One region of the Labilibaculum manganireducens genome, then DNA from elsewhere that is predicted to be linked to it. Evidence: riboswitches for the same ligand, from Rfam matches in the RefSeq annotation. Region 1 holds a riboswitch; each other region holds the start of a gene.
The links. Region 1 has a riboswitch for cobalamin ahead of ACHZAX_RS07085 (TonB-dependent receptor plug domain-containing protein). Riboswitches for the same ligand answer to the same signal wherever they lie in the genome.

Region 2: another riboswitch for cobalamin. It lies ahead of ACHZAX_RS10175 (hypothetical protein); the one in region 1 lies ahead of ACHZAX_RS07085 (TonB-dependent receptor plug domain-containing protein).
Region 3: another riboswitch for cobalamin. It lies ahead of ACHZAX_RS09690 (carboxypeptidase-like regulatory domain-containing protein); the one in region 1 lies ahead of ACHZAX_RS07085 (TonB-dependent receptor plug domain-containing protein).
Region 4: another riboswitch for cobalamin. It lies ahead of ACHZAX_RS09725 (ribonucleoside triphosphate reductase); the one in region 1 lies ahead of ACHZAX_RS07085 (TonB-dependent receptor plug domain-containing protein).

What each region holds. Positions count from the first base shown of each region.
Region 1 is NZ_CAXXEE010000003.1:1,839,267-1,846,990, forward strand. Features, by position in the region: gene ACHZAX_RS07080 (TonB-dependent receptor plug domain-containing protein) at 1-1,233, shown strand, start outside; cobalamin riboswitch at 1,788-1,993, shown strand; gene ACHZAX_RS07085 (TonB-dependent receptor plug domain-containing protein) at 2,084-3,994, shown strand; gene ACHZAX_RS07090 (cadherin-like domain-containing protein) at 4,005-5,399, shown strand; gene ACHZAX_RS07095 (family 20 glycosylhydrolase) at 5,548-7,724, shown strand, end outside.
Region 2 is NZ_CAXXEE010000003.1:2,632,812-2,640,535, reverse strand. Features, by position in the region: gene ACHZAX_RS10190 (DUF5808 domain-containing protein) at 1-7, shown strand, start outside; gene ACHZAX_RS10185 (tetratricopeptide repeat-containing sensor histidine kinase) at 120-2,078, shown strand; gene ACHZAX_RS10180 (AMP-binding protein) at 2,479-4,122, shown strand; cobalamin riboswitch at 4,348-4,548, shown strand; gene ACHZAX_RS10175 (hypothetical protein) at 4,580-4,810, shown strand; gene cobI (precorrin-2 C(20)-methyltransferase) at 4,901-5,614, shown strand; gene cobJ (precorrin-3B C(17)-methyltransferase) at 5,621-7,024, shown strand; gene cbiE (precorrin-6y C5,15-methyltransferase (decarboxylating) subunit CbiE) at 7,017-7,724, shown strand, end outside.
Region 3 is NZ_CAXXEE010000003.1:2,517,255-2,524,978, forward strand. Features, by position in the region: gene ACHZAX_RS09680 (PepSY domain-containing protein) at 1-698, opposite strand, end outside; gene ACHZAX_RS09685 (TonB-dependent receptor) at 798-2,825, opposite strand; gene ACHZAX_RS09690 (carboxypeptidase-like regulatory domain-containing protein) at 2,828-3,025, opposite strand; cobalamin riboswitch at 3,161-3,373, opposite strand; cobalamin riboswitch at 3,679-3,863, shown strand; gene ACHZAX_RS09695 (hypothetical protein) at 3,992-4,132, shown strand; gene ACHZAX_RS09700 (putative transporter) at 4,407-6,062, shown strand; gene ACHZAX_RS09705 (acyl-CoA carboxylase subunit beta) at 6,123-7,664, shown strand; gene ACHZAX_RS09710 (acetyl-CoA carboxylase biotin carboxylase subunit) at 7,696-7,724, shown strand, end outside.
Region 4 is NZ_CAXXEE010000003.1:2,526,113-2,533,836, reverse strand. Features, by position in the region: gene ACHZAX_RS09750 (ABC transporter ATP-binding protein) at 1-248, shown strand, start outside; gene ACHZAX_RS09745 (hypothetical protein) at 252-923, shown strand; gene ACHZAX_RS09740 (DUF4857 domain-containing protein) at 1,044-2,267, shown strand; gene ACHZAX_RS09735 (hypothetical protein) at 2,279-2,806, shown strand; gene ACHZAX_RS09730 (PepSY-associated TM helix domain-containing protein) at 2,790-3,344, shown strand; cobalamin riboswitch at 3,613-3,797, shown strand; gene ACHZAX_RS09725 (ribonucleoside triphosphate reductase) at 3,907-6,060, shown strand; gene ACHZAX_RS09720 (anaerobic ribonucleoside-triphosphate reductase activating protein) at 6,090-6,800, shown strand; gene ACHZAX_RS09715 (acyl-CoA carboxylase biotin carboxyl carrier protein subunit) at 6,885-7,397, opposite strand; gene ACHZAX_RS09710 (acetyl-CoA carboxylase biotin carboxylase subunit) at 7,400-7,724, opposite strand, start outside.

The DNA of each region.
Region 1 (7,724 bases):
ACAAGTGCTGACGTACTGGGAAAAATAGGAAATCATAAGCTAAGTTTATCTCCTTTTCACAGCAAAGAGGAAACAACCACTTTCAATTCAGTTTATGGTGATACCGAGAGTATTCATAAAAATTACGGCTTTATTCTTCAGGATGCCTTTAAAGTAGGAGAGCACTCTATTGCTTTTGGCATCGACAATAAAAACGATGTTTCCGAAAGCAATAATTGGAATACTTTGGGTGATGTTACAGCTCCTTCTACTCCAAAATATAAAAATGTATCGACCGGCATTTTTGGTCAGATAAATACAAATACTTTAAATGGAAAATTGAATATTGCCATAGGGGCAAGATATGATTTGGTGAAACTGAAATTGGAAGCGGACGATTTATTAGGGAATGAAGCAAGTACAGAGGAATACAATGTATTTACACAAAATGTGGGTGTAAAATATGAACTTCTTAAAGGATTAGCGGTTCATTCCAGTTGGGGAAATGCATTTTATGCTCCTGATGCTTTTCAAAAGGCAGGATTGTATACCACCGCATATGGAACCACAAAGGGAAATCCAAATTTGAAGGATGAGCAAAGTAATACTTTTGATGCTGGATTTGAATATAAGAATTTTGGGAAAGGCTTTAATTTCGATTTTACTTATTTTAAAACACATCATAATAACATGATCGTTAGTTATTCTGTAGACCCGGATGGCACAGCATACAATGGTGATGAGTATAAAACTTACAAAAATGCCAATTTTGCCGATATGGATGGAATTGAAATTGAATCATCTTATGATTTTGGTGCTTTGGTTGATTACAATTATTCCTTGAAACTATATGCTAATTACACTCATATTATTGATGCAGCTGTAACCGAGCGTATTAAAACAGATGATGGAACTTATAAAAACCAGAGCAGTCCTATGAGATATGTTCGCGATAACAATGCAAATTTCGGAATTGATTTTGACAATTTGAATGGGTTTTCTACTCGTTTAAATGCGCGTTATATTGGTCATAGATATGAAGATAATTGGTATACGGTTCGAACCAATGTTACCGAAAAAGTTCTTCGTCATCCGGTTTCAATGGTCTTTGATTATTCGGCAAGCTATACTTTCAAAGAAAAATATACTCTTGGAGTAACTGTGGCTAACTTGTTCGATGAAAACTATACCGAAAAAGATGGATACAATATGTCGGGTAGAGCAATAACTGCCAAGTTCGGTTATAAATTCTAAAGGATAACTTGTAAGCTTACACGCATTGTTTTCCAATAATAAAATGATCTATGTAAGCTTACATGGCATAGTTTCAGAAAAAAAAATGGCGTTTGTTTTCTTACAAAGCATACTTTCGAAAAAAGAAACAGCAATTGTAAGCTTGCATGCTATACTTTTTAAAAAGAAAATGGTAATTGCAAGCTTACACAGTATACTTTTAAAAAGAAAAGTGGTAGTTGTAAGCTTACACGGTATACTTTTTAAAAAGGAAATGGTAATTGTAAGCTTACAAGGCATACTTTTTAAAAAACAGATATATTTTGGGACTAATATTGTCAAATTTACTTGGTGAAAATTACACCGAAAAAGATGGTTATAATATGTATGGTTGATCGATAACTGCTAAATTAACTTATCGATTCTAAAACAATTTTTATTCAGTTTAAAAGGGGTGTTCCAGTTTTGGGATGTCTCTTTTTTTATTGTTTGCCGGTTATTAGTGGTTGATTTGCAATGTGTTTTATAATATTTTATAAATAAGAGATTCCTAAATCTGATTTTGATTTTTTTTATACATTTGCAATGCAATTGGTTCTCATATATCTGAATGAATCAGATAGAGATGAAAAGGGAATCCGGTTAAAGTCCGGAACTGTTCCCGTAGCTGTAAGCTCAGAAAAAAGCTTTTTCACCACAATGCCACTGTTTCGATAAATCGGGATGGGAAGGCCGAAAAAGTTGAGTAAGTCAGAAGACCTGCCAATGCAAACTTAATTTTCAAAACATTCGGAGAAGATGTTTGGAAGACGATTGAATCATCTATTTCTTTTGTTCTGTCCTTGTGTTTTCTTCTTTATCAAATTATAAGATGAAGTTGAAATTTTTATTTACTGTAATTGTAAGTTTTTTGAGTTTTGGTGTTTGGTCGCAAACCTTAGGTGTGGATACCATCCGGATTGAATCCATTGATATTGTGGCGCCAAGACTTCAGCATTTTTCTTCCACTGAAAAAACGGTGCAAATTGATTCCATTCTTATTCAGAGGTACGATGGAAAGGATTTGTCGAGCTTACTTCAGAAAACATCTTTGGTAAATGTTTCTTCGAATGGTGCGTTTGGGGCTCTTGCTACGGCTGGGATGCGGGGTGCATCAGGAACACATACATCTGTGAATTGGAATGGGATTCCTGTTAATTCATTAACAACAGGTTCGGCAGATTTATCCTTAATAAATGCAGGTTCTTTTGATCAAGTTCAGGTGATTTACGGTGCCGTAGGATCTTTATATGGTTCTGGAACATTGGGTGGTGCTATTGAATTGTCAAATACACCCGATTGGAAGAAAAAATCTTCTGTTGGTCTGAATTCGGAAACAGGCAGTTTCTCAAATACAAAAACAAAACTCTTTGGGAAATATTCCAATAAGTGGATTTCCTATTCCGGACAAGCTTTTTTCCAATATGGGAAGAATGATTTTTCATACACCGATTTTCATGATTTTGGATCGCCCACTGAACGATTAAATAACAATGAAAACAGAGCGTTTGGGACGATTCAAGACCTGCACTTGAAAATTAACGAACACTATATTGATTTTGGAGCCTGGTATCAGGTAAAAGAAAAGAATATTGGTGGATTAATGGGAATAGGTGCTCCTATTAGCTATCAGAAACAACGGGATTCATCCTTTAAAGCTTATATAGGTTGGAAAAAACTGATTGGTAAATTTCGTTTGGAAGCGAAATCTGCGTATTTATCAGATTATTTGAAGTATACCGATAGAGGTAGTGCAACGAATACGGGATATAAAATATTTTCAGAAATAGAATCGAAACGTTGGTTAAATGATGTCAACTTGAGATATTATTTCTCAGATAAATGGAGTGTTGATATCAATGGTAAATACAATTGGTTGAAAGGAATTACCAATAATTACGATGGTAATATTCACGAAAATGAGTCGCGTGCTACACTTGCAGCTAAGTATACACCATTAATCGGAACATTCATTTTTACTTATGCTAAGGAGTGGAATTCGGAGGTTAATCCACCGGAAATGTATTCGTTTAGTTCTCTTATTCATCTATTTCCTACTATTATAGATATTCGCAGTAAAGCATCAACACATTATAAAAGACCAACATTTAATGAACGTTATTGGAATATTTCAGGGAATGTTGATTTAAAATCAGAGAATGGATGGAATTATGAATTAGGAGTAGTGATGCTATCACAAAAGGCATTGTATGGTGATATTACTTTAGATTTTAATGCTTATAAGGCCCTTAATGATGATTTAATTGCATGGCAACCAGGATCAGGAACACTTTGGAAACCGATCAATATTGGTAAAACAGTAATTCAAGGTGTTGATATTGAAGCGACTCATTTTCTGAAGGTCAAAAATAATAGTCTTCGAACTTCATTAAAATATGCCTGTAACGACGCTTACAATAATGATAAGGAAAGCGATAACTATAAGAAAACATTGGCTTATCGTCCGCATCACATAGTCAAATTTTCTTCGGATTATTTGTTTGGAAAATGGGAGTTTGGAATACTTGGAACGGTTCGCTCCAATACCAATACCTGGGAAGGAGATCAGGTTGATGGAAACATGCTGATAGATTTAAATGGAGGATATCGTTTCGATACCAGTTTTGCGAAAATAAAACTGACGGGTAGAGTTGAAAATCTGTTGGATGAATCATATGAAATTGTCAGGTTTTACCCCATGCCTGGCAGAGCTTATTATTTTGGGGTAAATGTAATTTTTTAATTAATTAGCTATGAAAAAGTTTTTGAATCTTACGTTAGGACTGTTAATTGCAAGTTCTTTATTCGTATCGTGTTCTGATGACGACGATAATGCAATGCCGAATCTGTCGGTGAATAATGGTATTGTTCTTGAAAATAGTGCTGCAGTAGCTATTACAGGATCAGAATTAAATGTTGTAGATACTGATACAGATGATATTGATATTATATATACTGTAACAATTGCTCCAGAGAATGGTATTCTTGCAAATGCCTCAGATCCTACAACTTCTGTAGTAAATTTTACTCAGGCTGATATAGCTGCTTCTAAAATTGTATATGTACACGACGGAAGCCAAGCTTTAACTGATAAGTTTTCTTTTACAGTTACAGATGGAGACAATATATTGACAGGTATTTTTAATATTAGTATTGGTGAAAAGCAGATTGGCTATTTTTATGTATTGAACGAAGGTAACTCTAATGGTTCAGTTACAATGATCAATAGAAATAATGAGGTAACCAATAATTATTTTTCATCAGTAAATAGTGGTGTTACTCTAGGTCAATATCCTCAATCGATGGCTATAAATGGTGAATATGCATATATTGTTGTGACAACAGGAAGCGGTGCTGGTTATGTTGAAGTTGTTACTGCTTCCGATTTTGTACATTACGCGACTATTGATGGATTATCTTATCCTAGAGAAATTGCTTTTGCAAATGGAAAGGCTTACGTTTCAAATGGTAACGGAGCTGATGCTAATTACGCAAAACAGAATAATGAGGTTTACGTTATTGATTTAAAAACAATGACTAAAACTGGTCAGATTGCAGTTGGTGCAGGACCGGAAAAAATGATTGTTTCAGGTGCTAAGCTATATGTTGCAAACAGTGGCGGATGGTCGAACGACGACAACACTGTTTCGGTAATTGATGTTGATACCGATAAAGTAGTGGAGACAATAACGGTTAAATCTTGTCCAAAAGATATGGCTAAAGATGCGAATGGTGATGTTTGGGTATATTGTGCAGGTGTTACTTCTTATGATGGAAATTGGAATGTAGTTGGAATTGATGATGCCGGAATATCAAAAATTAATACTACAAACAGTGAAGTAACATCTTATGTGTTAACAAATATTACTTCATTTGCTCTGAAAAATATTTGTGCTTCGAAAGATGGAAAATCAATTTATTATATGTCTGATGCAGTTTACGCAATGAACATTACCGATACAGCTTTACCAACATCTAAGTTTATTGATGCAACATTCTACGGTATGGATGTGAATCCTGTTAATGGAAACCTTTGGTTGTGTGAAGGAACAAATCCTGGAAAAGTACTTGTTTACTCTCCTGCAGGCAGCAAATTAAAAGAATTTACTGTTGGGGCGATGCCTAATTCAACAACATTTTCATATTAACAAAAAAAATGATAAGAGATGAGTGGCACTCCATGTTAGGAATGCCACTTTTTTTATGCTTATTAATGAATAATAGGAGGACAATCAATTATTTACTTATTTTTATATCTCCAAAAAGCCGAATACAAACAATTAATCAATTGATTCTATGAGAACTTCTATTTTGTTCTTGTTGCTGGTAAGCGCACAAGTTATGAATTCCTTTACTTCCACTGCACAAACAAGTAATTCTGTGAATATAATTCCAAAGCCATCAAGAATTATTAATGATAAGGGTAGTTTATTGTTAAAAGAAGATGTGAAAATATTCTTTTCGAACGAAGTGGAAGACAAAGAGATTTTACTTTCCTATTTGTGCGATCAGATAAATCAATTTACAGGTGTTGAAATTCCTAAAAAGATAACGAGAAAGTTACCGGCATCTAATAAAATTATTTTTAGAAAAGCTACTGATAACAATTGGGGAGAAGAAGAATACTCTTTGATTGTTGATGTTACAGGAGTTTTGATTGAGGCAAAATCGGGCAAAGGTTTTTTTTACGGAATACAATCCCTTTTGCAATTGGTGCCTTTAAATACTGAGTTGAAAATTCCTTACGTAAAGATATTGGATGAGCCAAGGTATCCGTATCGGGGAATGCATTTGGATGTTTGCCGTCACTTCTTTTCTGTTGATTTTATCAAGAAGTATATTGATTTAATGGCAATGTATAAAATGAATACTTTTCACTGGCATTTAACCGAGGATCAGGGCTGGAGAATAGAAATTAAAAAATATCCAAAACTTACAGAGATTGGTGCGTGGCGAATTGAGAAGGATGGGATTAGGTATGGAGGTTTTTATACTCAGGATCAAATTAAAGAGATTGTAAAATATGCGTCGGAACGATTCATAACAGTTATTCCTGAAATAGAATTGCCTGGACATTCTGTGGCTGCACTTGCAGCTTATCCCGAACTGGCTTGTAACCAAGGATCTTTTGAGGTGGAGAACGAATGGGGCGTTTTTGATGATGTATATTGTGCAGGGAAAGAGACTACTTTTGAATTTTTGCAAAATGTTTTGCTGGAGGTTATTGAATTATTTCCCTCTAAATACATCCACATTGGTGGCGATGAATGCCCAAAGTCAAACTGGGCAGCATGTCCTTTGTGTCAGAAAAGAATTAAGGAGGAAGGACTGAAAGATGAACATGAACTGCAGTCTTATTTTATTCAGCGAATAGAGAAGTTTTTAATCAGTAAAAATCGTAAGATTATTGGTTGGGATGAGATATTGGAAGGGGGATTAGCTCCTGAGGCAACCGTTATGTCATGGAGAGGAACTGCAGGAGGTATTCAGGCTGCAAAACAAAAGCACGATGTGATAATGACACCTGGATCTCATTGTTATTTCGATCATTATCAGGATGTGAATTACATTGAACCTACAGCTATTGGTGGTTTTACGTCCTTACAAAAAGTATATGAATTTGAACCAACACCTTCAGAATTAAATGAAGATGAGGCAAAATATATTTTGGGGGCACAAGCAAATGTTTGGACTGAATATATGCATACTCGGGATCGGGTAGAGTATATGCTTGCTCCTCGAATCTGCGCTTTGGCAGAAGTTGTTTGGTCTCCTAAAGGTCAACGAAATTGGGATGATTTTCAGGACAGAATGAATCATCATTACGAATTACTGCATAAATATGAGATAAATTCATTCATTCAGGCACCGCATGGAGGAGTTAATAAGAATTTCTTTTTTGATCAGATGGAAATGCCTTTAGACATAAAATTGCAGGATGCTGAAATAAGGTACACATTGGATGGTTCAAATCCAGATGTGAACTCTAAAATTTATACTAAACCGTTGGTGATAGAAAATACGACAACCATTAAAACTCAAACCTTTCACGAATCAGGCTTAAAGAGTAAAATAAGAACTATTGAATGTGTTAAAATTTCACCATTGGTGTCCGATACAATTTCAGAATTAAGTGAGGGACTAAAGTACAAGATTATAAAAGGGAAATTTAAAAATCTTGATGAGGTAACGTACGATGAGGTGATGCAGTGCGGAGTTCTGGATAAAATTAAGTTTCCTAAGGATATTGAGGAAGAGTACTATGCAATGGAAATAACAGGTTATTTAAAGATTGATAAAAAAGCAACTTATACCTTTTTTAATTATGCTGTAGATCCTGCTCAAATATCCATTGGAGATTATGTTATAATAAGTAATGAAGGACTGAATGCAAGACAGGAACGCAGAGGCCGGATTCATCTGGACGAAGGTATGTATCCTGTAAGAATTGTGATGGTGAAAAATACTCCTTA
Region 2 (7,724 bases), 790 kb from region 1:
ATTTTAGTTGTTCTACATTCATATAAATATCCTTACTCAAAAAGGTTATTCATAATTTTGGTAAATCAATTTTCTCCATGGAATTTGTTTTATATTTAGTTTTCTTAATTGGACACTTGATGATACGATTCCGGCGCTTTCTTATTTTTATCATATTTGTATTTACTACCACAGTCACGTTTGCCCAGTCGGGAGGTAAAACGGTTTCTGAACTTTTCTCGGAGGTAGAAATTTCGAAAAAGGTAAGATTGCTGGGAGATAGATGCTGGAGTTTGCGGGAAATTAATTCTGATTCTGCAATTATTCTTGGGCAGCAGGCTTTGCAATTAGCTATTCAATATGATATAAAAAAAGAATTGCCAAGACTCTACGGGTTTATTGGAGTTGTTCAATTGCACTACTTATACAAAACGAAAGAATCAATTCCATACTTACACCGGGCTTTGGAGTATAGTCTGCAGCAAAAAGACTCAGTGCAGCTGGCTTATTCGTATAACAATTTAGGGGATTTATATTTATTAACTGGAAATATACCGTTGGCCTTAAAATTTTCCGAATATTCATTGCAGATATTCAATATTCTTAATCATTCTGCGGGAAAATCATATGCTTACGTGAATATGGGTCTGGTACATCGTGAGAAGAAAGATTTTGATTTGGCATTGGAATATTTTGAAAAGGCAAAATTATTGTGGAAGGAGTTAGGAAATGAATTGGGGATGGGGTCGGTTACCTTGGAAATTGCACGGACTTACGAGGCAAAAGGAGATCTTGATGTTGCAATGAAATATTATCAGCAGTCTTATCACAAAAGTCTGGGTTCAAGTAATGTAAGATATGCTGCGTTTTGTCTGTCTGGAATGGCTAATATATTGTATCTGAAAAAGGAGTACGATAAAGCATTTGAATATTATCAGAAAGCATTGAAATTAAATCAGGAGCGCAGGCATAATTTTGGTTTGGTTGATGATTATATTGGTTTGGCTCTCATTTATGCTCATAAAAAGGAGCGGACTAAAGCAGAAACTGCTCTTCATAAGGCATTGAATATAGCCAATAAATTAGGATTAAATGCCAAAATCTTAAAAACACATAAAGCATTTGCTGAGCTCTATCAAATTATTGATGATCAGTCCAAAGCGATTGAAAGTTATAATCATTTTTCATTAACGTATGATTCCATTCTTTCTATTCAGCAGTTTGAGATTATTGAAGAGATGCAAAATAGATTTACGATTCGGCAAGCTTTATCCGAAACAGAGCAGGAATTGGAATCCCGAAAATTTCAAGAATCATATTTAGTGATCATTATCATTCTGATGCTGATAATTGCTGTTGTTCTTTATTGGCGCTATCAGTCACAGCGGAAATTAAATCTTCAGTTAGCCGAAATTAATCAGACAAAGGATAAATTATTCTCAGTAATTTCTCATGACTTGAAAAATCCTTTTAATTCGTTAATCGGATTTAGTGAATTATTATTGGAAGATAGTAGAGAAGGTGACTATCAAAATACGGAGAAGTTTGCCGGTTATATTCATCAGTCATCAGTGGAAGGAATGAAGTTGTTAACCAATCTATTGGATTGGTCGAGATCACAAACAGGGGCTATTTCGTATTACCCAACACCAATATCATTTGATCGGCTGTTTGATGAGTTAAACAGTTTTTTTGAATCAGAGCTGCAACAGTATAAAATAAAGATTGAATTCCACAATTTAATTGAAGAAGAGGTTATGGCCGATCCAGATATTCTCCGAGCAATTTTAAATAATTTAATTTCAAACGCCATTAAATACACAAATGAAGGAGGTTTGATTAGATTGGATGCGGCCAGAACAAAATCTCATGTTAATATTAAAATAAAAGACAATGGCACCGGGATGCCGCAGGAAATTATGGATGGATTGTTTGATAATTCAAAAACAACAAATAGTACTCAAGGTCTGCACAAAGAACAGGGTACAGGTTTGGGATTAAGTATTTGTTCCGAATTAATTAGAATTCACAAGGGAACAATTAAAGTGAAAAGCGAATTGGGAAAGGGAAGTACTTTCGAAATTGAGTTTCCTGGTTAAAAAGAAAGAATCATTTTAACATGATATTAGAATAAAATTCAGGAGATTTTCTATGTTTTGCGGCAGACTCGTAAGCCAATTGCGCCAAGAGCAGATAAAGAGAGAAACTGACGACGCTTCATTGATACAGGTTAAGGTTTGGGGGCTTTAATGTATTAAAAAAAGAATTATTTCAGGATTTATGAAGTGGAATTATTTTTAGTGTTGCAGTGAAGTATAAGATAGGTCAATAAGCTTATTTTTAGGCGTTTGGGTGGGGTGTTATTTATTTCATGAAAATACAATCGATTAAGCTATTTGGTGAAAATTGAATACCAATGTTGTTTTTTTTATAACTTGCGTATGTAGTTTGTGTTAATTCAACCTTAATATTGAGCTGCAACGGACAAATAAAACCATGATGAAACAGTATAAAAGTTTAACTTTTCCTGCACTTTTTTCGGAAACGGCAGCGAAATTCGGCAACTGTAATGCAATGGCCCTTGTTGGGCAAACTCCCTTTACTTATAACGAGGTTTATGCAAATATTCAAGCCCTGCTTGCTTTTTTTGAGAAGTTGGGAATTAAACCAGGTGATAAAATTGCTCTGTTGAGTACGAACATGCCTAATTGGGGCATGGCCTACTATGCAACAACTTTTATGGGTGCAGTTGTTGTTCCAATGTTACCTGATTTTAGTCAGTTTGAGATTGAAAATATTTTAAGCCATTCTGAAGCAAAAGCTGTTTTTGTTTCGACAGGTTTGCGCTCTAAAATTGAAAACCTTAAAATTGAAACCTTACAATCGATTATTGCGATTGAAGATTTCAATTTAATTCATACAAATGAATCTTCACCGAAATTTGATCTTTCTGAAAAACCAAAGCAGGATTATCAGGTTTGTGAGGATGATATGGCTGCAATTATTTATACGTCTGGAACAACAGGCAACTCTAAGGGGGTTATGTTGTCTCATAAAAATATCTGCTCCAATGCTATTCTGTCAAAAACAATCCATCCTATAGATGAAACGGATCGTTTTCTTTCAATTTTACCTTTGTCGCACACCTATGAAAATACTTTGGGATATGTGATTCCTATGATTGCCGGTTCCTGTATCTATTATTTAGGAAAAGCTCCCGTGCCTTCATTGTTATTGTCAGCATTTAAAGAAGTGCGGCCAACCATCATGTTTTCGGTTCCATTGATTATCGAGAAGATTTACAGGAGTAAAATTTTACCGTCGATTAATGGGAAAGCCATTACCAAATATTTATATAAAATTCCGTTTTTCCGCAAGAAGCTGAACGCAATTGCCGGAAAAAAATTAATGGAAACCTTTGGTGGTAAATTAACTTTTTTTGGTATCGGCGGAGCTAAATTGAACTCTAAGGTTGAACTGTTTTTGCGTGAAGCAAAGTTTCCCTATGCTATTGGTTATGGATTAACTGAAACGGCACCATTAATTGCAGGATGTGGTCCCGCAATTACTAAATTTCAATCTACAGGGCCTGCTTTAGTCGGAGTTGAGCTGAAAATCAATAATCCTGATCCTGTTACTCAAATTGGAGAAGTATGGGCAAAGGGTGATAATGTGATGATGGGTTACTATAAAGAGCCGGAAAAAACCAAGGAGGTTTTAACAGAAGATGGCTGGTTTAAAACCGGCGACTTGGCAAAAATGGATAAAGACAATTATTTATATATCGAAGGTCGATTGAAAAATATGATTGTTGGATCAAGCGGAGAAAACATTTATCCGGAAGAAATAGAATCGGTAATCAATAACTTTAAACATGTAATAGAGTCTGTAGTTATTGAACAGAAAGGAAAATTGGTTGCAATGGTTCATTTTAATTATGAGGAATTGGAACAGCAATATCAACATCTTAAAAAAGAGGTGGGGAATTATGTCGATGACACTGTTGATGAGTTAATGAAGGAATTACAGGTTTATGTGAATTCACGTGTAAATAAATTTTCGCAGGTTCAGTTAGTGATCGCCCAAATTGACCCATTTCAAAAAACGGCAACGCATAAAATAAAGCGGTTTTTATATCATTAGAAACAAAAAAGACTATTAAGAATAAATTTCACCCCAAATGTTACACCTAACATTTGGGGTGTTTTTTTTATGATCTGAAAATTTCTTGTTCTTTATGTTTTTAGACAGAAATAAGATCTTACTGTAATTGTTATTTAGATGATAATCAGTGTTTAATGGTGGATGATTTGCTTTGGTTTTTTACATTCATAAAATAGATTGTTAGTATCTTGAATTAATATTGATACATTTGTTTCGCGATTTGGCAATATCATATCACTTGATGTAATATTAAAGAGGGAATCCGGTTTGAGTCCGGAACTGTACCCGCAGCTGTAATCTCTATACCAAACTCGGTTGCATGATGCCACTGTATCTTATGGAAGATATGGGAAGGCGCAACAAGAGGGAGAAAGTCAGAAAACCTGCCTAAAAGCAATTTTGTTTAATCGACACTTTCGGGACTAAAAGTAAGATTATGAAGAAAATTACTAAATGTGTGCCTACATGGCATATTATGCGTGGTTCATTATTGCGGAACCAATTTTCCAATTTTAAATCAGTGCAAGATGGCTCTCTGTTCATCTCGTTTTTTGATAAAACGAACTGGTTGAATTTCCAATCAATTAAAGAAGTGATGGTTGAAAAATGCCATTTGCAAAAAATTAATTTTTGGAGTCAGTTTCTATTCCCAATTAATACAATTTAATAATTCAGCTTGTTGTTCGCAACAGGTTAGAATTGATGTACTATAAATTAAAGGCAAACATCCGTTTGAATGCTTTAAAAATAAGATAACATGATAAGTGAAAGAGGTAAAGTGTTTGGAGTGGCCTTAGGTCCGGGAGACCCTGAGTTAATTACGGTGAAAGCTTTGAACTGTTTGAAGAAATCAGAGAAGATTTACTATCCGGCAACGCAATCATCAAAAGGGAATCAGGATAGTTTTTCATTGGTGATTTTGAAACAACTGGATGTAGAAGAGAACAAGTTTGTGCCCATTACAGTGCCGATGAGCAAGGATCGATCGGCGGCCGAAAAAGCATATGCAGATTTGTTTCGGAAAGTGCAGAAGGATGTTAAGGAAGGCAAACAGGTAGCAGTGGTGAGCGAAGGAGATATTTCATTTTTCAGCACATTTTCCTATTTACTTGAAGATTTCAGGAAGAATAGTGTCGATTTTGAGATGATTCCGGGAGTTCCGGCTTTTATTTTGGGAGGATCAGCAGGAAAACTGGCATTGGCAACTCAGAACGATAAATTATTAATAGCTCCGGACATAGAGAATGAAGAGGAACTGAAATCTTTGCTGGAGCAGAACCAAACTGTCGTTTTGATGAAGTTATCAATGGTTCGTGATTGGATTAAAGTGTTCATTCAAAATAGTGATCTGAAGTTCTTTTACGGTGAATATTTAGGAACTCAAAAGCAGTTTACCTGCACCGATATGGAAAGTTTGAAGGACAGGAAGATTCCATACTTCGCCATTTTAATTTTTTACGGAAATAAATAATATATCATGCCAAATAGATTAGGAAAAATAACCGTTGCAGGCCTTGGACCAGGAAGTCCGGATCTGTTTTTAAATCCTGCAATAGATGCAATAAGAGAAGCCGATGTGGTGATTGGATACAAATATTATTTTCAGTTCATAGAATCATTTCTGAAAGAAGGAACAGAATGCATGGATACGGGAATGCGTCAGGAAGTGCAGCGCGCCGAAAAGGCATTTGAATTGGCTGAAACAGGGAAAGATGTTGTTGTGATCAGCTCTGGCGATGCCGGTATTTACGGAATGGCATCGCTTGTTTTCGAGATGGCTGAGAAAACACAATCGAAAGTAGAGCTAAAAGTTATACCTGGGATTTCTGCTTTTCAGGCTGCGGCTGCAAAATTGGGCGCACCGTTAAGTCACGATTTGGTGATTCTTTCCTTGTCGGATTTACTCACCAGTTATGCTTTGATCGAGAAGAGAATAAAGGCAGCTGCTATGGGCGATTTCGTAACTGCAATTTACAATCCCAAAAGCAATAAAAGATATTGGCAATTGTATCGCTTACGCGAACTGTTTTTAGAGGAGAGAGAAGATACTACACCAGTTGCTGTTGTACGCCAGGTGGCTCGTGCCGAGGAACAAATTACCTTGACAAACCTACGCGATTTTGATCCTGAAATGGCAGACATGTTTTCACTGGTGATTGTTGGGAATTCACAAAGCTATATTTCAGGTGATCGGTTTATTACACCACGAGGATACTATAATAAAGAGGAGCAGGAGGGAAGACCGGGTCCTTTGATTATGCAGGAAAGCTTTCGAACCATTGCTGCAGAATTGAAAGAAATGGATTTGCCCTTGGAAACGAAATGGATTCTTTTGCATTGCATTCATACTTCGGCAGACTTTGAATTGGCTGAGATTTTGAAAGTACAGAACAATGCAGCTCCAAAATTAAATGAATACCTCCAAAAAGGAGGTGTAATTATTACCGATGTTACTATGGTTCAGTCGGGAATTCGCAAGAAAGCCTGCGATAGAATGGGCGTTGAGATCAAATGTTATTTGCACGATCCCCGCACCATGGAATTGTCCGAAAAACATGGCATCACCCGTACTCAGGCGGGAATTCGTTTGGCAGCAGAGGAGCATCCGGATGCATTGTATGTGTTTGGAAATGCGCCAACAGCCTTGATCGAATTAACTGACTTAATGAGAAGTAAAAACATTCTACCAGCCGGAATCATAGCTGCTCCGGTTGGATTTGTGAATGTGAAGGAATCAAAACACAGAGTGAAGAGTTTTACAGATTTACCTGCTGTTATTATTGAAGGACGAAAAGGTGGTTCAACATTGGCTGCAACCATTGTGAATGCCATCTTAAGCTTGGAAGACGCTTACGATTTAAAACCCGGGAGAGATGTTTAATTTTTACATCATTGGAATACCCGACCGAATGGAAGTGAATCTCTCTGATGAGGTGAAGGAGGTGCTGCAAAATCATCACTATTTCTCGGGAGGAAAGCGCCACAGAAATTTGGTTGCTTCTTATTTGCCTGAAAATGCCAAATGGATTGATGTCGTTATTCCATTGGAGGGAAGCTTTCTGGTTTACGAGCAGATTGATGAACCCATTGTGGTGATTGCATCCGGAGACCCATTATTTTTTGGTATCGGCAACACGATCAAGTGCCGTTTTCCGGATACAAAAATAAAGGTGTACCCTTATTTCAACAGTTTGCAGTTGCTGGCACATGAGTTTCAATTGGCTTATGGCGAAATGACAATTTGCACCCTGACCGGAAGAGATTGGGTGAATTTGGATCAGGAATTGATTCGGGGTAAAAAATGCATTGGTGTTCTTACCGATAAGAGAAAAACACCGGCCACAATTGCTGCAAGAATGCTGGATGCCGGTTTCGGCAATTACAAGATGATTGTAGGTTCAAAACTGGGAGGAGAAGAGCAGTATTGTACAGAAATTTCATTGCAGGATGTTGTTGAGAAGGACTTTGCTCATCCAAATTGTCTGGTGCTGATTCAGGAGAGGGAGATCAAACGGACATTGGGCATTCACGAGGCTGATTTTCACATTCTGGAAGGCAGGCCAAAGATGATAACCAAGCGA
Region 3 (7,724 bases), 680 kb from region 1:
TTCTTTCTTTTCTTCAAACGAATAAAGCCTGCCACTAAACCCGTAATACTTACCAGAATACCCAGAAAAGAAATCCAGGCCACCACCTTTAACCAAAGTCCTTTTTGCAGGCGCAGCGATTTAAAATAAATCCAATGAGGAATGGCTCCCAGTCGTGCGGCCCAACGGCTTTTTCTTGTTGTTTCCTGAATGATACTGCCTGTTTTCTCAGAAATGTAAATCCGCGTATGATCCTTATCATTCAAATAACATTTGTAGACAGGAAGCAAGGGATTGTAGTAGTCCCAAGGAATCCACTGGTCTAATTCTTCAATCTTTTCAACTGATTGAAGCTTAGCACCCGTAAAATCCTCTGCTAAATTTACTGCCTCTTTTTCTGTTGCTTTTTCACTTTCATTCAAAGAAACAGCATTGTATACTTTCTGCGATTTTCTTCCGGAATAAACTCTGTAAACCGGATTTCCATTCATTTTCTCTAATTCTATTTCACCTGAAAAACTCTCTGAAGGAGCTTGAATGGAATCAAAGTCAGACTTTGTTAAAAAAGACAGATGCAGAAACCTTTCCTCTTTTGAAGCATGAGGAAAACCTGCGAAAATCAGGACAAAACCTGATAAAAACCAAATCACAAACATCAGGCTGAGTACACTTCCTGATAGATTGTGAATTTGGAGGGTAATATTTTTAAATCTGCTCATGTTAGGGTATCAAAATTGGCAAAGAGCAAATCCCCTGATCAGGAATTTCTAATTTTTAAACAGTTCAGGGAATTTGCCTTATGCAGATAAATGTGTATTCTATTTTGCAAACTTGATGTTACAGCCAATAAATACGGTTCGTCCCGGATTTAAAGTGCCGTAATGAGATCCGTAAGGACTGTCATCTACGTAGTCGAAAATATTATCAACTCCGGCAGTTATTTCAAGAGATGTTCCTGCACTTGTAAACCGATGTGAGGTTGTTAGTTTCCATAAATTGTACCCGTCGGCATTTTTTTCACCTTCATAAAATTTCTCATCCTGAATTCTGCCAATCAAGCTTACGTTTAAAGCATAATCTTTCCAGTTTCTGTCATACAGCAAACGGAAATTGGCATAATTTTGAGCCACATTTTCCAAACGAATGTCATCTGTCTCATTCATAGCATCTACATAGGAGTATCCCCCGCCAAGAGTAAAGCCTCCGCCAACTTTCACATTAAAAAGGAAATCGATTCCTTTTGATTTTGTTTCTCCAATGTTGTAGTGCTGACGTGTTTTTTTAATTCCATCGGCTTTATCTGCAGCACTTGTTTCAACTGTTTGGTAGGCAATCATATCATCAACACTATTTTGATAGGCCGATAAGCTAAACGATAATTTTGAAACAATGTATTCTGCCGAAAAAGAATAATAATCAGATTTTTGCGCATCAAGATCAGTATTTCCCAAGTAGAGATTCCCTGGTTTTTCGTAATGGTAATACAACTCTTTTAATGTTGGAGCCTTAAAACCTTTTGCATATGTTGCTCTAAAATTAAAATTGTTGAATTTGTAAAGTGTGGATAATTTGGGTGTAAAATCATTCCCAAATTCTTTGTGCTTTACGTAACGAACACCAGCTACCAAAGAGAGGTTCTTAATTAGTTTGATCTCATCCTGAGCAAATGCAGAAAGGGTATAAGCATCTTCTTTGGCATTTACCAACCGACCTTCCGATTTCAGGCTTTCGTTTACGTATTCGCCACCCAATGTAAATTGATGCGTCTTTTTTAGACTAAAAACGTATTTTAGATTTACATCTTCGCGTTTTTGATCCGTATTAAGAACTTTTTCTCTTATTGAATGAAGGGTTTTCCCTGATTTTGAAGATATATCATTCTGATTGTACTTGTAATAGTATTTAAATTGATCAGAATTAAAATCTAAAGCGATGTAGTCCTTCTTATTAATTAGGTACTTGGCTCCTGCCGAATAAGAAAAATCGTTGTAGTAATAACCATATTTTTTTACTGTAATTGGCTGCAATACATCTTTCTCGTATTTCGATCCCATTGCATATACGCTTAGTTTATTGGTTGCGGCAAAATCAAAGCGCTGACTGATGGCGTAATCCTCGAAGGCATTCACTTGTTTAGCATCTGTAACAACAAGTACATCATCCGATGGATCATCATTATCCATATCATCGTCAATTTCGAACTTGCTTAGCTGCCACCCGTCCGATTCCTTTCTTGAATAAGTTGTAAGAGATGAAAAACGTCCTAAATTCAAACCTACTTTGTTGAAGTACTGTCTGTTTCCATGTTCACTTAATCGGGAATTGCTTTCAGCGTAGATTTTTCGTTTCGATTTTTTGGTTATCACATTAATTACACCTGCAATGGCTTCCGATCCATACAATGATGAAGATGCACCTTTAACCACTTCAATTCGTTCAATATTATCAGGATTAATGCGGTTGATGTCATTCTGGCCTCCAACATCTCCGTACATTCTTTTTCCATCAACAAGTACCAAAATGTAATCATTGCTTAATCCGTTTAACTGCATAAAAGCCCCCATACTGCCCGGACTAAAATCAAATGATGGACTAATTCCAGTCATTAAATCATCAAATCCCGATGCCGAAACAGCCTTCACCATCTTGCTGCTGATTAGTTCGGTTTGAACGGGAGCACTTTTTAAATGATGCGGTGTACCGGTACCTGTAACTACCACTTCGCCCAATTCTCTCTCGGATTTATTCAACTGAAAATCAAGAGCATTTGCTCCTTCCTTAATTTCTATAATTTCTTTTTTTCTTCCATATCCCGAATAGGAAACAACAATTTCGTACTCTCCCACCTTTAAGTTTCGAAACGAATAATACCATCGCTGTTGGTAGCGGCTCCTATGGTTGTTCCATGGAAATAAACGTTGGCACCAATTAAAGGATTTGTCCCGTCCTTTTCTGTGACTGCTCCGGACAATGTCCCCACTTGAGCAACTAAACTCTGACTTACCAATATAAAAAGGCCAATCAGAATGTAATTTTTAAACTGCATGATCGTTTTGTTTTTTAAATTTTAAAACATCACATCTTGCTGCCAAATGTTTACACAAACAAAGAAATTGGAATAATAAATACTGAACACGCGCGTAAGTTCAATACATATACTTCGATTCCCGGAAGCAAAATGTTCTTTAGTTACGACTTGGCAGGTCTCCTGACTTATCTCAGTTTTTACAGCCTTCCCCCCATTTCTGAGAGTGGCTTGCGGTGTAAAAACCATATTTTGCACATGGCAAAATGAGATTTACAGTAGCGGGTACTGTTCCGGATTTTCACCGGATTCCCTTTTCATTCCCTCAGACGATAGCCTGAGCAGAACACCAAAATCGATGCAAATGTATTATATATATTTAAGATATCGCATTCGGGGCAAACAAACCAGAAGTGTTTCACAGCATAGATATGCAAGTTAACGCGAATAAGTAACACAGCCTACAGCTCCCATTACAAGCCAATTAAGGCTTTAATATTTTAATCAACATCCCAGAGAATCAAGTTAACTTCAGCAATTGATTACTTGTAAAATCCATACCTCTGTAAACGATCAGTTTCTTTACTTCTCTCCTTTTTATGTCCGTAAAATCAAATTGATTCAACTTAAAGGAAATTTAAATTTGTTTTTTAGATACTTTTTTTAATAACTTTGCTTCCGAAAATAATTAAGATACCCCGTAAAAAGGGTTTAATAGGGAATCACGTTAAAATCGTGAGCTGACGCGCAACTGTAATTCCAATACAGTTTGCAACATCAAGCCACTGTTCCAATATCAGGAATGGGAAGGCGTTGCAAATGGAAAAGCCAGGAGACCTGTCTTATTTAATTAGATTGATGCTTTCGCGACATAAAGCTAAAAATCAGGACTCGCTGGTGAATTAAAAGTTCCTTTTTAATTTTATTATTCCTGTTTTTTATTGATTGACGCAAAGCATACAGTTTTACCATTTAAAATGTATTGTTATGCAAAAAGTAAGCAGCACTCCTCGCGAAATGGAGAAAGCAGTAAAGACCGAACACAACATGTATTTTGGCTTTGCAACTAATTATTCCGGAAAAAATATTCACTTCCCATTTCAAAAAGTTTATAAGATTCCTTATTGATTCCTGACTAGCCTCTAAATCAATAAAATTGAGCCGGCACTTTCATTTGCCAATTCATAATATCCTGACTTCGTATCAAGATAGATGGGAGTTCCGGCTCTTTTCATATGATTATAATTTGTTTTTAAGTTGCCATATGGAACTTACCATGCTGAGATAATCATCTCTCTGTGTGTCAAAATCGCTTTGACATGGACGTTTCATATCCCTTTATTTCTCACTAAAAAATGATCTTCTTCTGAGATCATATCGTTTAAAACACCAATAATTCAACATGAACATTATAGAACTATTAACTACACCAGGAACAGCATCTACAATTGTCATCATTTGTTTGGCCGCTGTTTTAGGTATTCTATTTGGAAAACTATCGTTTCTCAGAATTAAACTTGGCATTGCAGGCATACTGTTTTCCGGTCTGTTAATTGGGCATTTGGGTGCTGCAACCGATGCTCACGTATTGCACTTCATTAAAGAGTTTGGCTTAATTCTATTTGTGTATTCAATTGGTTTAGAGGTAGGTCCCCGCTTTATCACTTCGCTTAAAAATAATGGATTAAAGATTAACCTGCTCGCTTCAGGAATTGTTATTTCAGGTTTCTTTATTGCAGTTACCATAAAATTTATTTTCGATGTTCCCACTTCCGTGATCACCGGAATTATGTGCGGAGCTGTAACCAATACTCCCAGTTTAGGTGCTGCTCAGCAAACCATTGGCGATGTTATGGGCGCAAGCGAAAATATCGAAATTACGGGCATGGGCTATGCTGTTGCTTATCCGTTCGGAATTTTTGGAATTATTATTAGCATGATATTACTGCGTGTAATTTTCAAAATCAATGTAAAACAGGAAGAAGAACGATACAATAAGGAAATTACCGGCCTCGATGGAAAGCCAATTGCCATAAACGTTGAGATTACCAACCAAAACCTTTTTGGCAAAAGCATACTTTTTCTGAAAGATACCTGCAGTAATAATTTTGTTCTCTCAAGAATTAAACGAAACGATGATTTTATAGCTGCCGATTCCGAAACAATTCTTGAAAAAGGAGATATTCTTTATGGAGTATCGGTAGAATCAAATTTTAAATACATTCAACTTAATTTGGGCAAAATAAATACAACCAAAGATGTTGAGGTGTCTGGCAAACTTGGAATGAAACAAGTCATGATCACCAATAAGAAGCTGGCGGGAAAAAGTATAAAACAAATTGGGATCTCACGCCAGTTCCCTGTAAACATTACCAGAATCTACAGAAATGGTATTGAGTTAATGCCAAAGGAAGAAGACAGTATTGAATTTGGTGATACCGTACGTATTGTAGGAGAAAAAAAAGCTCTGATTAAAGTTGCCTCTCTGCTTGGCAACTCTGTAAAAGAACTATCACACCCTAATATCCTGCCCATTTTTCTGGGAATATTACTAGGGGTTATTATTGGCTTGTTTCCGATAAATATTCACGGCTTTCCTGCACCGGCCAAGCTAGGCCTAGCAGGCGGACCACTGTTAATTGCACTTATACTTGGGCACAAAGGCCGGATTGGCAAACTTGATTTCTATATGACTCCAAGTGCCAACCTTTTTATCCGGGAACTGGGTATTGTTCTTTTTCTGGCTTGTGTTGGAATTTCATCGGGAAAATATTTTGTACAAACGCTTCTAAACGATGGTTACATCTGGATGCTTTATGGCATTGCTATCACTTTTATTCCTCTCCTTATCGTTGCCGTTATTGCACATACCTTAAAAATCAATTACCTCACTATTTGTGGTTTATTGGCCGGATCCATGACCGACCCGCCGGCCTTGGAATTTGCCAATTCAATAGCTCCGATTCAGGCACAATCGACTGCTTACGCCACTGTTTACCCTTTGGTCATGTTCCTACGGGTTTTACTCGCACAAATCCTGGTATTACTTTTTACCTAAGTTCTATTTATTGGAAAATAAGTTCACAATGAATTCATTTAAATTTTACAACTAAAAACAATGAAAGACAACAGAATACCATTTCAAAAATATACAAGCCGACAAGAACAGTTGGCGGCACAATACAATTGGGAATATTTCTCGAAACAACACAAAAAGGGAAAACTAACTGCCAAAGAAAGAATTGAATTGCTGTTCGACGAAAACAGTTTCGAGGAAATAGATGCATTTGTTAAACCTTCAGGCAACATAGAAACAAACATATACGGAGACGGCGTAATTTGCGGACATGGCAAAATAAACGGCCGCAAAGTATTTGCCTTCGCTCAGGATTTTACGTTTATGGGAGGTTCACTAGGATCTGTTCATGCCGCCAAAATCATGAAAGTTCAGGACATGGCCTTAAGTATGGGGCATCCAATAATCGGACTAATTGATTCCGGCGGAGCAAGAATACAGGAAGGTGTGGCAAGTTTAGCAGGATATGCCGGAATTTTCCACCGCAATGTAAAAGCATCGGGTGTAATTCCTCAAATTTCGGTCATACTTGGACCTGCTGCCGGTGGTGCCGTTTATTCTCCGGCTCTTACCGATTTTATTTTTATGACCAGACAAACTGCATACATGTTTGTAACCGGTCCGGAGATCGTAAAAGAAGTCCTAAATGAAGAAATAAATTCAGAAGATTTAGGAGGTGCGGATATACATGGTTCCAAAAGTGGGGTTGCTCATTTTGTTTACGATGATGAAGAACATACTCTTTTGGGGGTTCGAAAATTATTGCAGTATTTACCCTCTAACAATGTAGACTTTCCTCCTGTATCGGCTCAAGAAGCTTTAGCTCCTAATAATCCCCAAAAACTTGGTGTAATTATCCCTGAAGAGGCCAACATTCCTTACGATATGCTGGATATTATCAATAATATTACAGATAAGAACAGCTTTTTCGAAATATCTGAAAATTTTGCCGGTAATATCATCATAGGATTTGCACGCCTTCAAAACAAAGTAATAGGATTGGTTGCCAATCAGCCCAAGGTTTTAGCCGGAGTTCTGGACATTAATTCGGCAGAGAAAGCCGCCCGTTTTGTTCGTTTCTGCGATGCTTTCAATATTCCTATTTTGGTTCTGGAAGATGTCCCCGGCTTTTTACCTGGCAGCAATCAGGAACACTCCGGAATTATTCGGCACGGTGCAAAATTATTGTATGCATTTAGCGAAGCTTCTGTTCCTAAAATAACCGTAATAGTAAGAAAAGCTTACGGCGGAGCTTATATTGTGATGAACAGCAAAAATATGGGAGGAGATTTTAATTTTGCCTGGCCTACTGCCGAAATTGCCGTTATGGGTCCCGAAGGTGCAGTAAAAATCCTTCATCGAAAAGAACTAATCCAATCGAAAAATACCGATGAACTAAAAGCAAAATTAATTGCTGACTACAAGGAAAATATTGCCAACCCATACATTGCTGATGAAAAAGGATATGTTGACGAAGTAATTGAACCCGCCAACACCCGTAAAAAATTAATTTCCGCTTTCGAAGCTCTGGAAAACAAATACATGGAGAAAATTGCTAAAAAGCACGGAAATATTCCTCTTTAAATACAAACAAATTTGAACTGATATCTTAGAAATGATCAAATCAATATTAATCGCAAACCG
Region 4 (7,724 bases), 690 kb from region 1:
AGCCAGTTAACGAACTTCTTGAATCATTTAAACGCTACAGATTTACATGCGAAAAGCCTGAATTGTTAGACAATAGCAATCACATTTATAATTCAGTAAGCATTAAAGGGAAAACAGAACTTTATTCATTACTGTCGAAAAATGAATTGGAAAAATTACTAAGCGGTAATGTTAAGGTAACCAATTCGATACAGGAAGAAAGTTTGAGTTTAGAAGAGGCATTTATTGGATTAACCGGAAAATATTAAGAGATGATCAAAGCATTATTATTTAAAGAATGGAAAAAAACCAAATGGTTTGCCATTGGTGCATTTATTGCCGGAGTAATTCTTTTGACATATCTGTTTTTAACACTAGGCAGGGCGTTTCGCATGGTAGGTTTAGAACATCTTTGGGATGTAATTGTAAACAGAGATCAGTTTTTATTCCGGGATTTAAAGTTCTTTCCTCCTGCGGTCGGATTTTGTCTGGCTTTAGCACAGTTTGTTCCTGAAATGGTTCAAAAGCGAATCAAGTTAAGTTTACATCTGCCATTGTCCAATCGTAAAATTGTTTTCACAATGTTAGGATTTGGAATGACATTGCTGATGCTAATTTTTGCACTTCACTTACTAATACTTTTGACATTCTCTGGAATTTATTTTCCTGTGGAAATAACCGGGAGCATGGTATATACTTTGCTGCCATGGTATATTGCCGGATTAGTGGCTTATGCAATGATGTCATGGATTTGTTTGGAGCCAAGTTGGAAACGAAGGATCTTCAATACTTTAATCATGTTTGCAAGCCTTCAATTGTTTTATCTGACCGATTTCCCCGGAGCATACAGTTTTGTAGTGTTAAGTGTTGTTATTATTCCATTTTATGTCTTACCGTTTGGCTACTTATCGGTTCAGCGTTTTAAAGTTGGAATACAGGATTAATATGTTCGCTTTTAATAGATATAAAAAGGCATGTAAAATCAAATGATTCAATGTATTCACACAAGTGAGTGAATTAATAATCATGAGAGTAGTATGCTGCAAATTAGAAAATAGAAACGCATGAAAAATAGATATTCAATAAATTATCTAATAATTGTTTTAGGCACCCTGCTATTAGCATGGTTGCTGCCTAAATCTTATCATCTGGTTACCGATACAGCTTCAAAAAATATATTTACTTATTATAGTTCTGTTGACAAAGCTTTCTGCACTATCGATTTTGATGATAAGGAGGAACGTTTGATTCGCAAAAACATGAATACCAATAGAGTGTATTCTGAATCAGAATTCGACAGTATACTGCCAATGTTTTATTCCAGACAATTAATGGCAGACGGAAGAATGCCCAAAAGTATTGATGGTAAAGTAATTAATCTTAATGATGTAAAACTTAAGAAATTCTTCTTTAAAATAACCCCGGCAGATAAAAATAAACCTCACATTCCTCTATACACGTTGTTTGAATCCATGTCGGGACGTGTAAGAATAGAAATGCCAGGAGATGTTTTTCGTTTAAATTCTAAAATTGAATTTATCAATCCCGAAACCAATCGGGTAAATGAAGAAAAAAGTCAATGTTTTAATAAGATTTTTGAGAAAAGGGGTTTTCGATTTCCTGCTAAAATGGCCGCGGGTAATCCTTCAACACGAAAAGCTTATGACGAAGGCTATTTTATTGTCGATAATGATGATCAGGTTTTCCACTTAAAAATGGTGAATGCAATGCCTTTTTTAAGGAAAGTTTCTTTGCCTGCAGGTGTAGTCCCTGAGTACATTTTAACCATGGAGCCAGACGACAGAAGCTTTTATGCCTTTGTATTTGATACAAATAAAAGGCTATACATTATCACAACTGATGCTTACAAACTGCAGGAAATTCCAACACCAGCTTTCGATATCAATAAAGATCAATTGTTAATTATGGCAAATCCTTTGTTCTGGAATATCAATGTAATATCATCGAAAGGGAAAACAGTTTTAGCTCTTAATGCAGATACAAAACAGGTGGTTGATGAAGTAACATTTAAGCAGGATATTTCAGAATCTGCTTATAGTAAATTTATTTTACCATTCGCAGTTGGATTTACAAATGCCAATACCAAATACATCAAACCTATGGTTTATTTTGGATCTTATTGGGTATTACTAACCAATTTACTACTGACATTGGTATTTGTTTTCATTACGAGATATCGGAAACAAAAAATACAATTGTTTTCAGTGGTTTGGATTGCAATTACAGGTATTTATGGTTTTATCGCAAACATTATATTTAATCGTTAAACAATTTAGAAATGAAAAAGTTAATATTTACAGCATTTGTTGTTTTAAGTGTATTGGTTTCTTGTAATCAAAGCAATAAAAAACAAGAAGCTAAACAAGTAGGGAGTAAGGAATTTGCGCCCCAAACTATTGCTCAGGTAATGAAAACGGCCGAGCAAAATGTAGGGAAAGAGGTTTTCTTTACAGGAATGGTACAGCACGTTTGTGCGCATTCAGGACGCAGAGCTATTTTGTTGGATGAAACTGGTAAACTTTCCTTACGAGTGGAAGCAACAGGTAAGATTAATGGTTTTAATAGAGAATTATCGGGAGCTACGATTGCGGTTAAAGGAACGCTTCAAGAGAAACGTTTATCTGAAAAGTTTATTAACGATTGGGAAGCAAAAGTAAAGGCTAAAGAAGATGCCGAAGAAGGGGGAGAACATTGTGCCTCAGAAATGACAAATATTAATCAAATGCGCGAATGGATGAAAAAGGCAAATAGAAATTTTTATTCAGTTTATTTTGTAGACGGAACTTCTTATGAAATTGTGGAATAGTAAAAAATTGAATAAAAGCATAAGGTCTCTTCATAGAGATCTTGGCTATTTATTTATAGGATTAACTTTGATTTATGCGATTTCTGGTATTTTGCTTGTCCTAAAAAAAGGAGAACAAGATCCATCTTATCGCGAAATCGTAATGGAGAAGGATGCCGAAGCCAACCTAAGACCTGATGAGTTAAAAACTTACTGGAGGGAAAGCTTTAGCGATGCTCCAAAATTAACACGTGTCATTCCAGCTGATGAGGTTTACAATATCTACGTTAAAGGTGGATTAGGGGAATATCATCCTTACAATGGTAAAATAAAGCTAACCACATTTAAGAAAGTACCTGTTTACAAATTTGTGAATGACGTTCATTACAACTCAGGTAAACGATTTTCTTCAATAGCGATTATTTACGCTATTGTATTAATCTTTTTTGCCATTTCCGGAGCTATTATGGTGAAAGGGAAAAATGGATTTAAGAAAAGAGGTGTTTGGTTAATGATAATTGGTTTTATTATACCTGTTCTTATGTATTTTTGTGCTTAGTTTATACTTAGACAAATTTGTATGTGATGTTTTTCGTTAAGATCAATTCAAAAAGTTGGATACAAATTTGGGTCACTTCAAATCTCATTTATAAGATGAATTCTCAAATACTTCCTTGCATAATAGTAGATAAATCCAATTTACTGAGCTTTCCTTATTGAGGATATTCTTTCCTGAAAAAAGAATTAACCATGGTTCTTGCTCTTTTATAGCTTATTGACCAACAACTGTTAATAACTCAGATTGATTATCATATTTTTTCTTCTTACTATTGTATCGATTTATAGGTTCCGAAAGGAATAATAGGGAATCACGTTTAATTCGTGAGCTGTCCCCGCAGCTGTAAGTCCTCATGTTTTTTGGTTTTTTATGCCACTGTTTTATCTCAGCAAAAATGGGAAGGCAAACCAAAAGAGGACAAGCCAGAAGACCTGCCTGTAATGATTATTCGTAGCTTTCGGGAGAAAGGCAGAGAATGAGGATACACAATTCGGTGTATCTTCCTATTCTATATTTTCCTCAGAAGCTATCATTTTTTTCAAAAAAATTAAAAAATACAAGAATGAAAATGAATGGTAGTGTATCCGAATCTCAAATTCGGAAAAGAAACGGTCAGGTTGTTAAATTCAAGCCTGATAAAATTAAAAGTGCAATCAATAAAGCATTTCAGGCAGTAGGTGAAGAACGCGTTGAACTAATCGAATTTTGTGTCAGTCAGGTCATGAAAGAGATTGATTTTTCGGGAATTCCCAATGTAGAAGAAATTCAGGATTTGGTAGAGAAAACTCTATTCAGATATGATTTGTTTGAAGTTGCGAAGGCATTTATTTTATACCGGAAACAACATGAATTGGCTCGCGATACCAAGGAATTATTTTCCAATTTAAATGTGGTTGACGATTATTTGAATCTTCAGGACTGGAGAATAAAAGAAAGTGCAAATTCTTCTTATTCTCTGCAGGGATTGAATCAACACATTTCGACCATTGTGAGTTCTCAATATTGGCTGAATAAGATTTACCCGCAGGAAATTGGAGATGCTCACCAAAAAGGAGCGTTTCACATTCACGACCTTGGATTTTTAAGTGTGTATTGTGTAGGGTGGGATTTGGAAGATCTTTTACTTACTGGTTTTAAAGGCGCGTCGGGCAAATTGGTTAGCCGGCCGGCCAAACATTTCCGTACCATTCTCGGACAAGTGGTCAATTTCTTTTATACCATGCAGGGAGAAGCCGCCGGAGCGCAGGCATTTTCGAATTTCGATACCTTATTGGCTCCTTTCATAAGGTACGATCAATTGGATGAAAATCAGATTAAACAGGCTCTTCAGGAATTTCTTTATAATATGAATGTTCCTACCCGGGTAGGTTTTCAAACGCCGTTTACCAACGTGACCATGGATTTGAATGTTCCAAAATTTATGAGTGATCAGCCGGTAATTATTGGTGGCAAATTGATGAACGAAGTTTACGGGGATTTTCAGGTTGAGATGGATCTCTTTAATAAAATTTTTGCGCAGGTAATTGAAGAAGGAGATGCCAATGGAAGTGTTTTTTCTTTCCCGATACCAACTTATAATATCACATCCGATTTTGAATGGGATAAACCAGCGTATGAAAACATTTGGAGAATCACCGCTAAATATGGAATTCCGTACTTTTCAAATTTTGTAAATTCTGATTTGTCGCCTGATGATGTGCGAAGTATGTGTTGCCGGCTGCGTTTGGATAAACGTGAACTGGCACGACGTGGAGGCGGTTTGTTTGGTGCGAATCCGTTAACTGGTTCGGTTGGAGTGGTAACTGTAAATTTACCTCGTTTGGGCTACGAAGCCAGTAACGAAGCTGAATTCTTTAAGCGTTTGGAGCATCTGATGAATTTGGCAAAAAATAGTCTGGAGATCAAACGAAAAATGATTGAAAATTTAACAGAAAAAGGCTTGTTCCCTTATTCAAAATTTTATTTGCGTCATCTAAAAAATAAGAATGGTAAATTTTGGCAAAATCATTTTTCAACAATCGGAATTGTTGGAATGAATGAGTGTTGTCTGAATTTTATTGGAAGCGATTTGGTTTCGGAAGAAGGAAATGCTTTTGCGCTTCGGATTTTTGATTTTATGAAGCAAAAACTGGTTGGTTTTCAGGAGGAAACAGGTAACATCTATAATTTGGAAGCAACGCCGGCCGAAGGAACAACTTATCGTTTGGCTCAGCTTGATACCAAAACTTACGGTGATATTATTGTTGCCAATCAGGAGAACTTTCGAAAAGGAGCGGCACCTTACTATACCAACTCTTCGCAGCTTCCGGTTGCATATACCGATGATTTATTCGAAGCTTTAACATTGCAGGACAAGCTGCAGACACAATATACCGGAGGAACTGTATTTCATACCTTTATTGGAGAAAAGCAGCTTTCTGTTGATGCCGTGAAGTTGCTGCTGCAAAAAATAACCAATAATTACCATCTCCCATACATTACCTTATCTCCAACATTTAGTATTTGCCACGAGCATGGATACATTTACGGAGAACATGAATTGTGTCCTAAATGTGCAAATTCCGGTCAACGGACGGAATGTGAAGTGTTCTCAAGAATTGTTGGATATCTGCGTCCTATACATCAATGGAACGACGGCAAAAGACAGGAATTTAAGGAGCGAAAATTATTTGACAAAAAGGCTCATGTTGAGGTTGAAGAGCTGGTCGTAGGTTAAATTAATTTTCATTAATCTAATTTATTTCAATGCAAATATCTGGATTTATAAAGAACAGCTTAATTGATTATCCTGGAAAGATGGCTTCGGTGATTTTCACTCAAGGCTGTAATATGGCATGCAGGTTTTGTCACAATTGGGAGCTGATTTCGAAATATCACCCCATGGGAGATTCAGTTGATGAAACTGAAGTATTGAATTATTTAAAAAAAGCGAAGGGATTCATCGATGCTCTTGTTATTACCGGAGGTGAACCAACTGTTCAGCCAGATTTGGTCGCATTTATACGCAAAGTGAAGGCATTGGGACTATTTGTAAAATTAGATACGAATGGAACCAATCCCAAGCTTGTAAGAATCCTGATGCAGCAGAATCTGATTGATTATGTGGCAATGGATTTGAAGATAGTGCCCGAATTATCTGCATATAAAGGGATTGTTGGCAATCAGTTTACAGAAATTCAGCTGATGAATGTAAAAAAGTCGATTGCTATTCTCAAAGATTCGCCGATTGCTGTTGAGTTTAGAACAACACTAATTCGGGAGTGTCATTCCGAAACCGATATTCGTAAAATGTGCGAAGTACTTAAAGGAGATTACAAATACACTTTACAGTCGTTTTCAGCGGTAAAAGTATTGGATTCATCTTTTGTAAATTATTCAGGCTATACTCATTTGGAGGTAGAGGAGATCATTAAATCCAACAAGGATTTAAATGGTAATATTTGTCAGCTTGATTAATTGATATAAGTTTTTTTAGTTTGTGGTTAATCCCCCGCCGTAAAGGAATATCCTTTGGGTGGGGGATGTAACTAATTGCCAAAACTAGTCTATTTCGATTAAAACCTGATTGGACATTACACTATCTCCGTCTTTAACCAGGATTTTTGATATTGTACCATCTTGCGCGGCCAATATCTGATTCTGCATTTTCATTGCTTCGAGCAACACCAGAGGACTTCCTTTTTCTACTATACATCCTTCAGCTGTTAATACCTCTGTAATTTTGCCCGGCATAGGAGCAAGTAAATTACAATTGAGTTTGATGAGATTATTTTTACGAAGTTTCTCTTTTCTTTGAAAAGTAGCTTCGGTATCAATTGTAAAGTTATAGGTGTTTCCGTTTACTAATACAGTACATTTATTCTGTTTTAATTCAGCGATTTCACCAATGAAATTTTTGTCTTTGTATTGAATGATAGATTCATTGTCTTTTTCTTTTATTGTAAATCTATCGTTTTTTGACCGGGAAGAAAGTACCTGATAGTTTTGTGTTTTTAAGCTGTACGATTGATCTCCGGAAAGCACAAAGCTCTTGTTTTTTTTAAGTGTAATCATGGCTAAAAAAGTTTATTTCTCATTTTTGCAGCCCACGCAGAATCCTCCTTGTGAGTCAAATTACTTTCGATTTTTTGTTTCTCGTTTAAATAAGCCTGAAGAGCCATTATAGCAGCTGCTTTTTCTTCATCCTGTTCCTGAAAGAAAGGTTTACCGAGCTTTTCCGATATAAACGATGTGTTGTATGATCCATTGATAAAATCAGGATGATTGAGCACCAGTTTAAAAAATGGAATTGTTGTTTTTACACCTTTTATTACCGTGTTTTCAATTACCGCTAACGCATGCTCAATGGCTTCTTGTCTGTTCTCTCCTGTAATGATCAAT